DNA from 3 places in the Sinorhizobium sp. CB7 genome. Region 2 is predicted to be linked to each of the others. Evidence: predicted binding sites of a transcription regulator. Region 2 holds the regulator's gene; each other region holds the start of a gene.
The links. The regulator HrcA, encoded in region 2, represses chaperone genes, less so after heat shock. The targets are predictions, from matches to a motif close to GTTAGCACTCNCNNNNNGNGAGTGCTAAC.
Positions count from the first base shown of each region.

Region 1: a site for HrcA is predicted at 3,454-3,482, ahead of groES (co-chaperone GroES). Genes of this name have one in related genera too.
Region 3: a site for HrcA is predicted at 3,017-3,045, ahead of groES (co-chaperone GroES). Genes of this name have one in related genera too.

Region 1 covers NZ_JAULLL010000009.1:159,528-164,639, forward strand. The annotation lists gene AAE029_RS18315 (glutathione binding-like protein) at 1-89, shown strand, start outside; gene AAE029_RS18320 (hypothetical protein) at 234-683, opposite strand; gene groL (chaperonin GroEL) at 1,389-3,026, opposite strand; gene groES (co-chaperone GroES) at 3,100-3,396, opposite strand; gene AAE029_RS18335 (TIGR01459 family HAD-type hydrolase) at 3,833-4,681, shown strand; gene AAE029_RS18340 (bifunctional riboflavin kinase/FAD synthetase) at 4,702-5,112, shown strand, end outside.
Region 2 covers NZ_JAULLL010000007.1:115,165-120,276, forward strand. The annotation lists gene hemW (radical SAM family heme chaperone HemW) at 1-68, opposite strand, end outside; gene rdgB (RdgB/HAM1 family non-canonical purine NTP pyrophosphatase) at 78-722, opposite strand; gene AAE029_RS14845 (VOC family protein) at 733-1,158, opposite strand; gene rph (ribonuclease PH) at 1,350-2,066, opposite strand; gene hrcA (heat-inducible transcriptional repressor HrcA) at 2,254-3,342, shown strand; gene grpE (nucleotide exchange factor GrpE) at 3,456-4,091, shown strand; gene ptsN (PTS IIA-like nitrogen regulatory protein PtsN) at 4,379-4,843, opposite strand; gene hpf (ribosome hibernation-promoting factor, HPF/YfiA family) at 4,917-5,112, opposite strand, start outside.
Region 3 covers NZ_JAULLL010000017.1:106,413-111,524, reverse strand. The annotation lists gene AAE029_RS27360 (molybdopterin-dependent oxidoreductase) at 1-422, shown strand, start outside; gene AAE029_RS27355 (hypothetical protein) at 516-821, opposite strand; gene groL (chaperonin GroEL) at 878-2,506, opposite strand; gene groES (co-chaperone GroES) at 2,552-2,866, opposite strand; gene AAE029_RS27340 (Hsp20/alpha crystallin family protein) at 3,267-3,776, opposite strand; gene AAE029_RS27335 (Hsp20 family protein) at 3,845-4,318, opposite strand; gene AAE029_RS27330 (GNAT family N-acetyltransferase) at 4,547-5,023, shown strand.

The DNA of each region.
Region 1 (5,112 bases), on a different contig from region 2:
CCAGCTTCCCGGCCGTCATGGACTGGCTGGCCCGCGCAGTCGCGCGTCCGGCAAGCGAAAGAGGTCTGAATATTCCGCAAAGGAATTGAATTTACCCGTCGGCCGAAGACAAGAGCGGGACGCCGAAACATGTGCGCGGTTTTCGGGCGACGTCCCGCTCTGGCTTTTTGATTTGGAGCCGGATTCAGATTTCAGGTCGATTCGACCTGGGGGGACTGATCTCTTCGGGAAAGCTATGCACTTCGGTTTGCCAGATGCGCGCCCGCTTCGAGCTTGAAGCGTGGGAAGACGAACACGCCGATCATGCTGCCGGCATATTTCTCTTCCAGCCCGGTCGATTCTCCCATGCAGAACAGCGGCTGACGCTGCCCGCCGGATGTGGTGATTGTGGTGGAAAAGCAGAAGGATGAGCAAAGGGCGGCTGCCTGCTCGAACAGTTCCAGGATGCGGGAACGGTCCAGGGGATCGTAGCAGCGCATGAGGCTCAGAAGGCCGCAGTCTTCCGACTTCAATCCATGAAGCATCCTGCTTCGCTCGCCGAGTTTGATCACGCCGCTCGCCATGTCCCCGATCCAGCCTTCCGACATCGAAAATTGAGTCAGCAGTTCATGGTCATGATTGTTCAGACCGAATGATCCCGGGGCGAATGGCTCGGCGGCGTTGGCTTTGGCGATCTTAAACAAGCTCTTCCCCGGTCAGGCACGGCTTCCCCGCTACACGCTTGGCAAGCACAGAAACATGATATCGCGCGAGCATCATGCTCATGCTGAAGCTTAATGTAGCCGCATGGGCCCGTCCGATGTTCCTCAGAACTGGACCGGGCTGCACCACCCGGTTGCCCGGAAGGCTCGCTCTCAAATGTCGCGGTGGCTTTTGCACCCGAACGTTCACGCCTGACGCCGTTGCTTCCGCTGCGGCTTAGCATGCAGAAATATTATCTCGGAACGAGCATTAACTGCAGGGCGGATTTATAGGAGCTTTTGGGCAAACGGCAATGACTTTTTAAGGGAAAATGCCGGCGAAAGCTGCACAGCAGCAAGCGCAAAACAGAAATTTTCGCAAAAATGTGTCAAAAAAGATCGCGATATAGGCGATTTGGAGAAAATTTGATCGCAAGAACCGGCTGAAACGACACAAAATGTGAAGAAAGTTCACAAACTGGTCCGCTCAGGAAAAATGACGATGACGCAAGCTTCACGACAGTTTCGTGCGTCCGGCTCCCGTCAAAGGCTTCCACTTTCGGTTGTTGGAAACCGCAGGAAGGGCGGCCTGAAGAAGACCGCCCTCCCTGATAGTTCGCTGTCCTGTCTTTCGTCCAGCGCGCTGACGCGCTGAACTCTGTCAAGGCAAAGCGTGATGAATATTCACGTGATAAGGCCTAAGCCCTATCACATCATGTCCATTCCGCCCATTCCGCCCATGCCGCCGGGCATTGCCGGAGCGTCCTTCTTCGGCAGTTCGGCGATCATGGCTTCGGTGGTGATCAGCAGCGAAGCAACCGAAGCTGCGTCCTGCAGAGCGGTGCGAACAACCTTGACCGGGTCGACGATGCCCATGGCGATCATGTCGCCGTATACGCCGGTCTGAGCGTTGTAGCCGTAGTTGTCTTCGCCCTTTTCAAGGATCTTGCCGACAACGATGGAAGCTTCATCACCGGCGTTTTCAGCGATCTGACGGGCCGGAGCCTGCAGAGCGCGGCGGATGATGTTGATGCCGGCTTCCTGGTCGTCGTTTTCGCCCTTGGACGAGATCTTGGCCGAAGAGCGCAGCAGAGCCGTACCGCCGCCCGGTACGATGCCTTCCTGAACGGCAGCGCGCGTCGCGTTGAGAGCGTCGTCGATGCGGTCCTTCTTTTCCTTCACTTCGACTTCCGTCGAACCGCCGACGCGGATGACGGCGACGCCGCCGGCGAGCTTGGCAAGGCGCTCCTGCAGCTTTTCGCGGTCGTAGTCGGAGGTGGTTTCCTCGATCTGTGCCTTGATCTGGCCAACACGACCTTCGATGTCGGACTTGGCGCCAGCGCCGTCGACGATCGTCGTGTTTTCCTTGGAGATCGAGACCTTCTTGGCGCGGCCGAGCATGTCGAGGGTAACATTCTCAAGCTTGATGCCGAGATCTTCGGAGATGACGGTACCGCCGGTCAGGATGGCGATGTCTTCGAGCATGGCCTTGCGGCGATCGCCGAAGCCCGGAGCCTTGACAGCAGCAATCTTCAGGCCGCCGCGCAGCTTGTTGACGACGAGCGTTGCAAGAGCTTCGCCTTCGACGTCTTCAGCAATGATGAGGAGCGGCTTGCCAGTCTGAACGACAGCTTCCAGGACCGGAAGCATTGCCTGCAGGTTGGAGAGCTTCTTTTCATGCAGGAGGATGAAGGCGTCTTCGAGGTCGGCCACCATCTTTTCCGGATTGGTCACGAAGTAGGGCGAGAGATAGCCGCGGTCGAACTGCATGCCTTCGACGACTTCGAGTTCGGTTTCGGCGGTCTTGGCCTCTTCAACCGTGATGACGCCTTCGTTGCCGACCTTCTGCATGGCTTCGGCAATATCGAGACCGATCTGCTTTTCGCCGTTTGCCGAGATCGTGCCGACCTGAGCGACTTCTTCCGACGTGTTGATCTTCTTGGCCTTGGCCTGGAGATCCTTGACGACTTCTGCAACGGCGAGGTCGATGCCGCGCTTCAGGTCCATCGGGTTCATGCCGGCAGCAACAGCCTTGGCGCCTTCGCGAACGATCGCCTGGGCAAGAACGGTTGCCGTCGTGGTGCCGTCACCGGCAACGTCGTTGGTCTTCGAAGCGACTTCGCGGACCATCTGCGCGCCCATGTTCTCGAACTTGTCTTCCAGTTCGATTTCCTTAGCGACGGTGACGCCGTCCTTGGTGATGCGCGGCGCGCCGAAGGACTTGTCGATAACGACGTTGCGGCCCTTCGGACCGAGCGTGACCTTGACCGCATCAGCAAGGATATCGACGCCGCGCAGCATCTTTTCGCGGGCGGAGCGGCCGAATTTTACGTCTTTAGCTGCCATGTTTTGAAACTCCTGAATTTGAGTTGTTCCGGGCGAGGCCCGTCAGCTATTTCGGGAAAATGGGTCGGCCGGATCAGCCGATAATGCCCATGATGTCGGCTTCCTTCATGATCAGAAGGTCTTCGCCATTGAGCTTGACTTCGGTGCCGGACCACTTGCCGAAGAGGACGCGGTCGCCGACCTTGACATCGAGAGCGACGATCTTGCCGGATTCATCGCGAGCGCCGGAACCGACGGCGACGATTTCGCCTTCCTGCGGCTTTTCCTTTGCGGTGTCGGGAATGATGATGCCGCCCTTGGTCTTTTCTTCGGACTCAACGCGGCGCACGACGACGCGGTCATGGAGCGGACGGAAATTGGTGCTTGCCATTGTCTAATCCCTCGATCAAATGACATTCGCGGATCGGAGACGATCCACATGGAGGATGTTAGCACTCGTCTCTCTCGAGTGCTAACGGCCGAGCATTTAGGGATGGCTTTCTTTTGAGTCAAGAAGATCAGTCACGAAATTTGCGCCGAAAATAAGGAGAACGGCGATCTTTGGTTAATGCGGCGCATCAAAATGGCGGTGTTTTTCAAGAGCGGAGAGCGGAGACGCCCCTCACTAGGTGACCTTCCTGAGGCATGAACATTCAGCGCAGCTCCGCGATATGCGAACGTATCAGGTTATCGACATTGTAGATGGTGCAATGCGCAAAAGCACAGTTGCAATGCGGCAAGAAAGGCGTGCCGGGTAGCCTTTCCCCCTTGTAATCTCGGCGTCGGTTTGCAATGTCAGCGGCATGAAATCACGAGACGAGGTAGGAATGGCCAGGCAGATTGAGAACCTCGCTGAAATCAGCGACCGGTACGATGTGGTTCTCTGCGATGTGTGGGGCGTATTGCACAACGGTGTCGATGCCTTTCCGAAAGCGGACGAAGCGCTGCAACGGGCGCGGGCCAAAGGTGTCACGGTCGTGCTCATCACCAATTCGCCGCGCGTGGCGCCGCATGTCGTGACGCAATTGCGCCAGATCGGCATCTCGGACGGCGCCTATGATCGTATTGTCACGTCGGGCGATGTCACCCGCGGGCTCATCGCCGTCGGACCGAGGAAGGTCTTCCTGCTCGGCCCGACCCGCGATCTCGGGATCCTTGAAGGGCTGGATGTCGAACGCGTCGAGGCGGACGAGGCCGATAGTCTCGTCTGTACGGGCTTCTACGATGACGAGACCGACACGCCGGAAGACTATACGGACATGCTGAAGGCCTTTCAGGCGCGGCATATCCCGATGATCTGTGCCAATCCCGATCTGGTCGTCGAGCGCGGGCATCGCATCATTCCCTGCGCCGGAGCCATGGCTGCCTATTACCATCAGCTCGGCGGCGAGACGCGCATTGCCGGCAAGCCCCATACGCCGATCTACGAGGCGGCGCTCTCGGCCGCCCAGGAAGTGCGCGGCGAATTTCCGCTCTCGCGCGTTCTTGCCATCGGTGACGGCATGCCGACCGATGTGCGCGGTGCGCTCGGTTATGGTCTCGATCTTCTCTATGTCAGCGGTGGCATTCACGCGAAGGAATATACGCTTGACGGCAAGACCGACGAGGCGATCCTGCATGCTTATCTGGAACGGGAAGGGGCAACCCCGAAGTGGTGGCTGACACGCCTTGCCTGATCTGAACGGAAAATGATCGCATGACCGTCTTTCATCGCAATGAAACCCGCGATCCGCTGCCGGAGACCCTCAAGGGCGGCGTCATAGCCATCGGCAATTTCGACGGCGTGCATCGCGGTCATCAGTCGGTGCTGAACCGGGCGCTGGAGATCGCAAAGGATCGGGGCATACCCGCCCTCGTTCTGACTTTCGAGCCGCATCCGCGCACCGTCTTTCGGCCGGACCAGCCGGTGTTCCGGTTGACGCCCGCTCCGCTCAAGGCCCGCATCCTTGAAGCCATGGGCTTCAACGCGGTGATCGAATATCCCTTCGACCGCGAATTCTCGCAGCGTTCCGCCGACGAATTCGTGCATTCCATCCTGATCGACTGGCTCGGAGCATCCGAGGTGGTTACCGGTTTCGATTTTCATTTCGGCCGCGGACGCGAGGGC
Region 2 (5,112 bases):
GGTTCGCCGGTGTCGGGAAGTATATGCAGGCCGTGTGCAGCCGAGCTTGGCGAATCGAAAGTGTCCACGATGCGAGCTTACGCCTCCAGGCAGGTTTCGACAAAAAGCTTGAAGGCACGGGCACGATGAGAGAGCGCCTGCGGCTTTCCAATATTCCAGCCGTGCTTTTCCTCGCTGCTCATTTCGCCAAAGGTGACGTCGTAGCCCAGCGGCTGGAACACCGGATCGTAGCCGAAGCCCTGTGTGCCGCGCGGCGGCCAGACGACTGTGCCTTCCACTTGGCCGCGGAAGAGTTCCGTGTGCCCATCGGGCCAGGCCAGGCAAAGTACGCTGACGAATCGCGCCGAACGGCTTTCCGGCTTTGTCGCACCGGCCTCCTGAAGGGCTTTTTCCACCTTCTCCATCGCCATGGCGAAGTCACGCGTCCCGTCCGGCTTGTCCGCCCAGTTCGCGGTATAGACGCCGGGTGCGCCGCCGAGTGCATCGACTACGATACCGGAATCGTCCGATAGCGCCGGCATGCCGGCTGCCTTTGCGGAAGCGAGTGCCTTGATCGTCGCATTTTCCTCGAAGCTCGTGCCAGTTTCGTCCGGCTCGATGAAATTGAGCTCCGCGGCCGACTTGGCGGTAAAGCCGAGGGGACCGATCAACTCCTGGATCTCACGGATCTTGCCGGCATTGTGGCTGGCAACCACAATCGTCCTGGTATCGAGCTTGCGCATGTATTGTTCCTTAATCGAGACGCCAGATGATGGCTTCCGCACATTCCAGGCTGTTGCCCGCCGGATCGCGGAAATAGATTGAACGACCGCCGTTCGGCCATTGAAAATCAGATTCGATAGCGATGCCGGCAGCCTTCAATTTCTCCGCCATGACATCGATATTGTCCCGGGAAATCCGGAAACAGGCATGGCCGTTGCCATGGGTGCCATGCGGGGGCACGGGCAGGGAGCCCTGTCCCGGTGGCTTCAGGCTTTCCTGTGGGTTGAAGATCAGAAGCACTCCCGGCCCGCAGCGGAAGAAGACATGCCGGTTTCCCGCGCGTGTGATCTTGTCGAGACCCAGAACGTCGCCGTAAAAAGCCTCGGCCGCATCAAGGTTGTCGGCGTAGAGCGCGGTTTCCAGAATGCCTTCCAGAATTGCTTGCGTAGCCGCCATCTCCGATCGCCCTCCTTCTAACCCTCTTCCTGTTCTAAAGCCTGTCGCATGAAAAGAGATTCACGCGACAGGCTCTAGCTCTTTGTTTTTCATGCATATCGTTGCCGCAAAACCGCTGCACACTTTTGCGCGACATGCATTAGGGGAGAGAGGATGATGGGGGCAGGGCGAGGGGATATCAAGACGTCACCTCAAGCAATCGCCTGCTTCTGCAGTTCCACCAGCTCGGCGATCCCCGCCTTGGCAAGATGCATCAACGTCGTGAACTGTTCCTCGCTGAAGGGCGTGCCCTCGGCTGTCCCCTGGATTTCGACGATGCCGCCAGCGCCTGTCATGACAAAATTGGCGTCGGTTTCGGCGGAGGAATCTTCGAGATAGTCGAGGTCGATCACCGGCTGATCGGCGAAGACGCCGCAGGAAATCGCCGCGACATGGTCCTTCAGCACCCGATCGACCTTGATCATGTTGCGGGCTTCCATCCATTTCAGGCAATCATGGAGCGCGATCCAGGCGCCGGTGATCGATGCGGTGCGCGTGCCACCGTCCGCCTGTATGACATCGCAGTCGATCGTGATCTGACGTTCGCCGAGCGCCTGAAGGTCGACAACGGCGCGCAGTGAGCGGCCGATCAGACGCTGGATTTCCTGTGTGCGTCCGCCCTGCTTACCGGCTGCGGCCTCGCGCTTCGTGCGCTCGCCGGTCGCGCGCGGCAGCATGCCATATTCTGCCGTCACCCATCCCTTACCGCCGTTTCGCAGCCATTGCGGCACGCGCTCCTCAAGGCTTGCCGTGCAGAGCACGTGCGTGTCGCCGAACTTCACAAGACAGGAGCCTTCCGCATGCTTGGAAAAATTGCGCTCGAAAGATACCTTGCGCATCTGATCGGTTTTTCTGCCTGATGGCCGCATGCCGTTCTCCTGATGTTGGTTGACCGCTTCTACGATTGACGGCGTACATTTGCAAAAGGAAAAGCGGACGCTCTTCGACCGAGCGTCATCGTACCGGCATTTTTCTCTTTCGCCATTTTCCCTTTTGCCATGCGCAACGGACGGATTATATTCGCCTAAAGGTTAATTGCACGGACTTGAAAGCTATATGGGGTTCTCGACAACGCCGGTTTCGGATGTCGTTGCTGCGCTGGACGAACGCTCGAAGGAAATCTTCCTCCGCATTGTGGAAGGCTATCTTGACCATGGCGAACCCTTGGGCTCGCGTAATCTCTCCCGCCTCTTGCCAATGTCGCTTTCACCTGCCTCGGTTCGCAATGTGATGAGCGATCTCGAGGAATTGGGCCTCATCTATTCACCGCATGTCAGCGCTGGCCGCTTGCCGACGCAGCTGGGCCTGCGCTTTTTCGTCGACGCCTTCATGCAGATCGGCGATCTTTCGGCCGAGGAGCGCGCCAGCATCGATCGTCAGGTTCAGGCTCAAGGTCGCGATAAGCCGATGGAAGCGATGATGAACGAGGCAAGCCGCATGCTGTCCGGCATTTCACGTGGCGCCGGCCTGGTGATCACTTCCAAGAGTGATCCCGTGCTGAAACATGTCGAGTTCATTCGCCTAGAGCCCACGAAGGCGCTGGCGGTCCTCGTCGGCGAACATGATCAGGTGGAAAACCGTATCATCGAGCTGCCGGCGGGCATTACCTCCTCGCAACTTGTGGAAGCCGCGAATTTCCTGAACGCGCATATGAGCGGCCAGACCTTGCCGGAATTGCGCGGACAATTGCTCAAACTCAAGGAAGACGTCCGCCACGAGCTGGATGCGCTTTCGCGGGATCTGGTGGAGCGCGGCATCGCCGTCTGGGCTGGCAATGCCGACGCGGCCAAGCCGACGCAGCTCATCGTGCGCGGCCGGGCCAATCTTCTCGAGGGGGTGGGCGATCCGTCCGATCTCGATCGCCTGCGCATGCTTTTCGACGATCTCGAGAAAAAGGAGAGCCTGATCGAAATCCTCAATCTTGCGGAAAGCGGTCCGGGAGTGCGCATCTTCATCGGCTCGGAAAACAAACTTTTCTCGCTTTCCGGCTCCTCCTTGATCGTGGCTCCTTATATGGATGAGGATGACCGCATCGTCGGCGCCGTCGGCGTCATCGGGCCGACCCGTCTCAATTATTCACGCATCGTGCCGATGGTGGATTATACGGCTCAGCTCATTTCCCGCCTCTCGCGCGCATCGCTGTGATCTGCCTGGAAATGGAAACACCGATTTTTCTCTTCTTTGTCACGAAGTCTTGATTTTTTCGGGCCAAACCTCGATATCGGGCACATCCCAAGACCCATCAACCGGAGAACGTCATGACCGACGAAACGACGAAAAACGGACCTGACGCAACTGCGGCCGATACGGCTGCCGAAACCGTATCCAACGGTGATGTTGCACAGGAAGCCGCGGTTCAGCCGGATCCGTTGGACCTCCTCAAGGCAGAGAATGCCGAACTGCGCGATCGCTATCTTCGCCTCGCAGCGGAAATGGACAATCTGCGCCGTCGCACGGAACGCGACGTGAAAGATGCCAAATCCTATTCCATCGCCGGCTTTGCCCGCGATATGCTCGCCGTCTCGGACAATCTGCGTCGCGCAATCGATGCGATTCCGGCGGAAGCACGCGCTGGTGCCGATGTTGGCCTCAACGCCCTGATCGAGGGTGTGGAGATGACCGAGCGTTCGATGCTGTCAGCGCTGGAGCGCCACGGTGTTCGCAAGATCGAGCCGGTCGGCCAGAAGTTCGATCCGAACTTCCACCAGGCGATGTTCGAGGTGCCGAACACCGAGGTTCCGAACAATACCGTGGTTCAGGTCGTCCAGGCAGGCTTCACGATCGGCGAGCGCGTGCTGCGACCGGCGATGGTCGGTGTGGCCAAGGGCGGACCGAAGGCCGAAGCCGTTGCCGCCGAACCTGGAGTAAGCCCGCTTGACGAAAAAGACGCCTGATTGCTCAGGCGTCTCTTTTCTTGATGCATAGGCTGAAGACTTGGACCGCGGCGTGCAAATGATTCCGCTTGAACGCAGAATGTCCGGGAGCCATTTAGTGCATGTCGCGCAAAAGTATGCAGCGGTTTTGCGGCAACGACATGCATGAAAACAATAGTTTAAAGCCTGTCGCGTGAATCTCTTTTCACGCGACAGGCTTTAGCTTTTCACGGAAACGCAGAACCGCTCTAACCTTTTGTTTATGCAATTCCGGACGGAAAACCGCTTCGCACCCTTCCTGGAATTGCTCAGGCGGCGTTGGAAGCCTGTTCTTCGTTGAGGAAGGCGTAGATTGCCGAAGCGGAGTCCGTTGCACGAAGCTTCGTCACGAGATCCTGGTCGCGCAGAACGCGTGCTATCCGTGAGAGCGCCTTCAGATGGTCGGCGCCGGCCCCTTCCGGGGCGAGCAGAAGAAAGACCAGATCGACCGGTTGGTCATCCAGCGCCTCGAAATCAACCGGCGTTTCCAGCCTTGCAAAAATTCCCGCGATCGAGCTGATGCTGTTGAGTTTGCCGTGCGGAATGGCGATCCCGTTTCCAACTCCGGTCGAGCCAAGGCGCTCGCGCTGCAGGATGACGTCGAAGATCTCCCGTTCCGGTAAGCCGGTGAGTTTGGAGGCCTTGGCCGCCAATTCCTGAAGCAGTTGTTTTTTGGAGTTTGCCTTCAAGGCGGGAATAATCGCATCCTGGTGCAGCAAATCTGCCAATGCCATTTCTTTTTCCTTCTGTCGCCGAGAGAGATGATGAGAAAGCGGCAGTGCTGGCCGCCGCTCGTCGCCTCACTTCTCAGCCTTTGATATTGGCTGAATCGATCCAGCCAATATTACCGTCATGCCGGCGATATACGATATTCAAATGCGCGTTGCCGGGGCTACGGAACAGCAGCAGGGGCTCGTCCGTCATGTCGAGTGCCATAACGGCTGTCGCGACCGACATTGTCTTGAGCTGCTTCGTGCTTTCCGCAATGATCGCCGGGGCGAAA
Region 3 (5,112 bases), on a different contig from region 2:
CGTCCCGCACGCAGATCACCCGGCACGACTGCGTCGAGGGATGGAGCGCCATCGGAAAGTGGACGGGCGCTCCCCTCGGCCCGATCCTGCAGAGCGTCGGACTGAAGCCCGGCGTGCGCTATGCCGTCTTCTATTGCGCCGATCAGCTTGAACAGACGCTTGACGGCAGTGGCACCTATTACGAAAGCATCGACCTGATCGACGCCTTTCACCCGCAGACGATCCTTGCCTATTCGCTGAACGACAAGGATCTTGATGTTCCGCATGGCGCTCCGCTCCGGCTTAGGGTCGAGCGGCAGCTCGGCTATAAGCACGCGAAATATTTGATGCGCCTCGAGATCAGGGACAGCTTCGCCGGTATCTGGGGCGGGAAGGGCGGTTTCTGGGAAGACCGCGGCTACGAGTGGTATGCGGGGATATAAGGTGAGGGCAGCCAGTTCTTTTGGCGATCGAGCGCATTGCATCCTCGGCTGCGCTCATGCCGCTCCACAAGTGATCCTTGAAATCGCTCGCGATCAGGTGCCGGTTCGAAATGACAGGGTGACCGGGGCGCGTCCTGTCCGACGCGGCGTCCTCGCTTCGCCAGGTATTAACTGACGCAAAGTCAGGCTTTGTGCGGCTTCGACCATCTGCCTGAGATGATCCTCATCGCGGACGCCCTGTCGATAGAGCGCGATGGCGATGGCGGCTATCCTTTGCGCCTCTTCCGAGTCCTTCGGCGCCCCGAATTCTGTTCGCACGGTGTCAAATACGCGTTGGCATAACGCCAGATCCCGGGAATTCAACGGCTCCTCGGGTCGCCCCATGACCGTCTTCACCATGGTGGCTCACCTCTCCTGAGGCCCGCCCCGAGAGGTGGCGGGCCGATATTGAGAATTTAGAAGTCCATGCCCGCGCCCGGCGGCATGGCCGGAGGCGCCTCCTTCTTCGGTTTCTCGGCGACCATGGCTTCCGTCGTCACCAGCAGGCCCGCGACGGAGGCCGCGTCCTGAAGGGCGGTGCGTACGACCTTGACCGGGTCGATCACACCCATCGCGTAAAGGTCGCCGTATTGGTTGGTCTGAGCATTCCAGCCGAAGGAGAAGTCCGTCTTCTCGCGCAGCTTGCCGACGACGATCGAGCCTTCCGCGCCCGCGTTCTCGGCAATCTGGCGAACAGGAGCCTCGATCGCGCGGCGGACGATGTCGACGCCGACGCGCTGGTCCGGATTCTCGGGCTTGAGGCTATCGAGAGCCTTGATGACGCGCAGCAAGGGCACGCCGCCACCCGGCAGGATTCCTTCCTCAACGGCTGCACGGGTCGCATGCAGCGCATCGTCGACGCGATCCTTCCTCTCCTTCACCTCTACTTCCGTCGAGCCGCCGACGCGGATGACTGCGACGCCGCCAGCGAGCTTGGCAAGGCGCTCCTGCAGTTTCTCGCGGTCGTAGTCGGAGGTGGTTTCCTCGATCTGTGCCCTGATCTGAGCGACGCGGCCCTGGATATCCGGCTTCGAACCGGCACCGTCGATGATCGTCGTGGTTTCCTTCTCGATGACCACTTTCTTTGAGCGCCCGAGCATGTTCAGCGTGACATTCTCAAGCTTGATGCCGAGATCTTCGGAGACGACGGTACCACCGGTGAGGATGGCAATATCTTCGAGCATGGCCTTCCGGCGATCGCCGAAGCCCGGGGCCTTCACGGCAGCAATCTTCAGGCCGCCACGCAGCTTGTTGACGACGAGCGTTGCAAGCGCTTCGCCTTCGACGTCTTCAGCGATGATGAGGAGCGGCTTGCCGGACTGGACGACGGCTTCGAGAATGGGAAGCATGGATTGCAGATTGGAGAGTTTCTTCTCATGAACGAGGATATAGGGATCCTCGAGCTCGACCCTCATCTTGTCCTGGTTCGTGACGAAATAAGGGGAGAGATAGCCGCGGTCGAACTGCATGCCTTCGACGACTTCGAGTTCGGTTTCGGCGGTCTTGGCTTCTTCGACCGTGATGACGCCCTCGTTGCCGACCTTTTCCATGGCCTCCGCCAGGAACCGGCCGATCTCCGCATCGCCATTGGCCGAGATCGTACCGACCTGGGCAATTTCTGAATTGTTGGAGATCTTGCGGGCATTCTTCCTCAGTTCGGCGACCAATGCTTCGACTGCGAGGTCGATGCCGCGCTTCAGGTCCATCGGGTTCATGCCTGAAGCCACGGCCTTGGCGCCTTCGCGAACGATGGCCTGGGCAAGCACGGTCGCGGTCGTCGTTCCGTCACCTGCGACATCGCTGGTCTTGGAAGCAACTTCGCGCAGCATCTGTGCGCCCATGTTCTCGAACTTGTCTTCCAGTTCGATTTCCTTGGCGACCGTAACGCCGTCCTTGGTGATGCGCGGTGCGCCGAAGGACTTGTCGATGACGACATTGCGGCCCTTCGGCCCAAGCGTGACCCTGACGGCATTGGCGAGAATATCGACGCCACGTAGCATGCGCTCCCGGGCATCGACGTTGAATTTGACTTCTTTTGCAGCCATTTCCTCACTCCTTATAAACGGCTAGCGTGACGGCAGATACCGCGTTCAGGCGGCCTGCTCCCCTGCGTCCTCGGCCCCGATGATCCCCATGACATCGCTTTCCTTCATGATCAGAAGGTCCTCGCCGTCCATCTTGATCTCGGTGCCGGACCACTTGCCGAACAGGATGCGATCTCCCGCCTTGACATCAAGCGGCTGGATCTGGCCAGCCTCGTTGCGCGCGCCGGGACCTACGGCGATGACCTCGCCCTCCTGCGGCTTTTCCTTGGCTGTATCGGGAATGATGATGCCGCCCTTGGTCTTTTCCTCGGACTCGACGCGGCGGACGAGAATGCGATCGTGAAGCGGTCGGAACGTCATGTCTTCCTCCTGGACAAGTGACGATTATGTTTGATGCTCCTCCTCCCAGACCGGAGCCCCAGCCCGGATAGCCGCCGCGCTTCTTGTCGAGCGTTCGGCGATAATGATCTGGTTTGAAGATTTTCATTTTCAAGGGGAAGAAATGAAAAAATTAGCACTCTGTAATATAGACTGCTAATTACAGGAAAGAAATAATGAATTGGCCTTGCAGGTTGGACTGTCCTGATATCGGCGGACTGCGGTAGCTTTGGAATTATAGCGCGGCTTGCATTTCTTCATGCGATTTGAAATGTCAGCTCAATGGCTGCCGATGGACAAGCGCAACGGCATCGAGCGCCGCGTTCGACACGACGCTCTATCGGGACCGGCGCGCCCGCTTCAGGATTTCATTTCCTGACGCCTATTTGGTGTTGATCGCAATTCGTTTGCCGGCCGACTGTGCCTTTTCCGTCTTCGGCAAAGCAATCCGCAAGACGCCGTTCTTGAACGTCGCATCGACCTTGCTCTCGTCGATCTCGTAGCCCAACGGAATCCGGCGTTCGAAGCGGCCGTAGAACCGCTCGGAGAATTGTTTGTCCTTGTCCTCGCTCTCGGCGCGTTTTTCCCCGCGCAGCGTCAACACGCCGTTGTCGAGCAGGATTTCGACGTCCTTATCCTCAAGTCCGGCCAATTCCGCCGTTATCAGGATTTCCTGATCCTTGTCGGTGATTTCGACATTCGGCCAGTTGGCGCCAAACGCCGGAAAGCTTCCGAAGCTTGTCGGCAAGCGCGGTTCGAATCCGCGGAAGGCATCATCGAACAAGCGGTTCATTTCCCGATGCAGGGCCAGGAAAGGGTTCCGCTCGATGTCGCGATAGGAAATTGGAGCCTGACTGCTGCGGCCCCAGGGAATGAGATCACGTACATTCATTATTCAGCTCCTTTCAATTCAACTGACGCCGGCGACCGCCGGCGTCAAAGCATGTGAGATATTGACTGCTATGCTACCTGTTTTTCGCCTTCGATCTGGTGAACCCCGGCAGCGGGCGAGTCGTCTCGAGCGATCTCGATCTTGCGCGGCTTCATACCTTCCGGCAGTTCGCGTACGAGATCGATCGCCAGAAGCCCATTGACGAGGCTTGCGCCTGTGACCGTTACATGGTCGGCGACCTGGAACCGGCGCGCGAAGTTGCGGCCGGCAATGCCGCGGTAGAGATATTCAGCCTTCTCTTCATCGGCCTTTGTGCCGCTGACGACGAGCATATTCCGCTCATGGATGATCGAAATTTCATCCTGGCTGAAGCCTGCGACTGCTATCGCCACCCGGTATTGGTCTTCGCCGGTGCGAATGATGTCGTAGGGTGGCCAGTTATCGATGGGCGCGGCGCGATTTGCGTCGTCGAGCAGATCGAAGATGCGGTCGAAGCCGACGCTCGAGCGGTAGAAGGGGGAGAAATCAAATGCTGTCCTCATAGCCATATCCTCCTTGGAAGCAACATGGATAGAAGGAAGCCGCCGAAGAGAGCGGCTCCCCGACACACCAGCCCCATTTGGCGGCCGGTAATATCGATTTAGTGAATAAATTCAGCGTTTCAAGGGGTAAAGCTGAGGATTTAGATACGCATTTAACACGGCACCCATATTGCCGATACACGCGATAAACGTGTAGACTGAAGTGGCGCATCGCAGAGGGGAACCTGCATGGACATACGTCTGGCCACGCCGGCGGAGGATCACATTCTCGTCCGGCATTATCTTGGAATATGGGAAAGCTACGGCACACCAACCGATCATATTCAGGAGGACGCAAAAGAGCGGATCTCCCGCTTTATTGCCGAAGGCCGCGAGAGGCGGCAACTTGCGTCATTTCTGGCGGTATCCGGCGACAAGGTCGTCGGTTCCGCCTCGTGCCAAAAACATATGTCTCCCTTCCCGGAAATCATCAAGCCGGCATTCCGTCAGCACGGCTATATCTGGAGCGTCTTCGTCGAGCCGGATCATCGCAGACAGGGGCTCGCGAAAAGGCTGACCGACCATGCCGTGCAGTATCTCAGATCCATCGGTTGTACGACGGTCGTTATCCATGCTTCGGATGCGGGCGAGGCGGTCTATGCATCCCTCGGCTTCATGCCGGCAAAGGAGATGCGGTTGAAGTTCGAGCAGGGTGACGATTCCTGATGAGCCCATCATGGCCACCGCCGTGTATCGCGCTGTCCGATTCCAGCCGTTGTTGTGCTACACTAACAAAGGGCTTCTGAGAGCGCGAA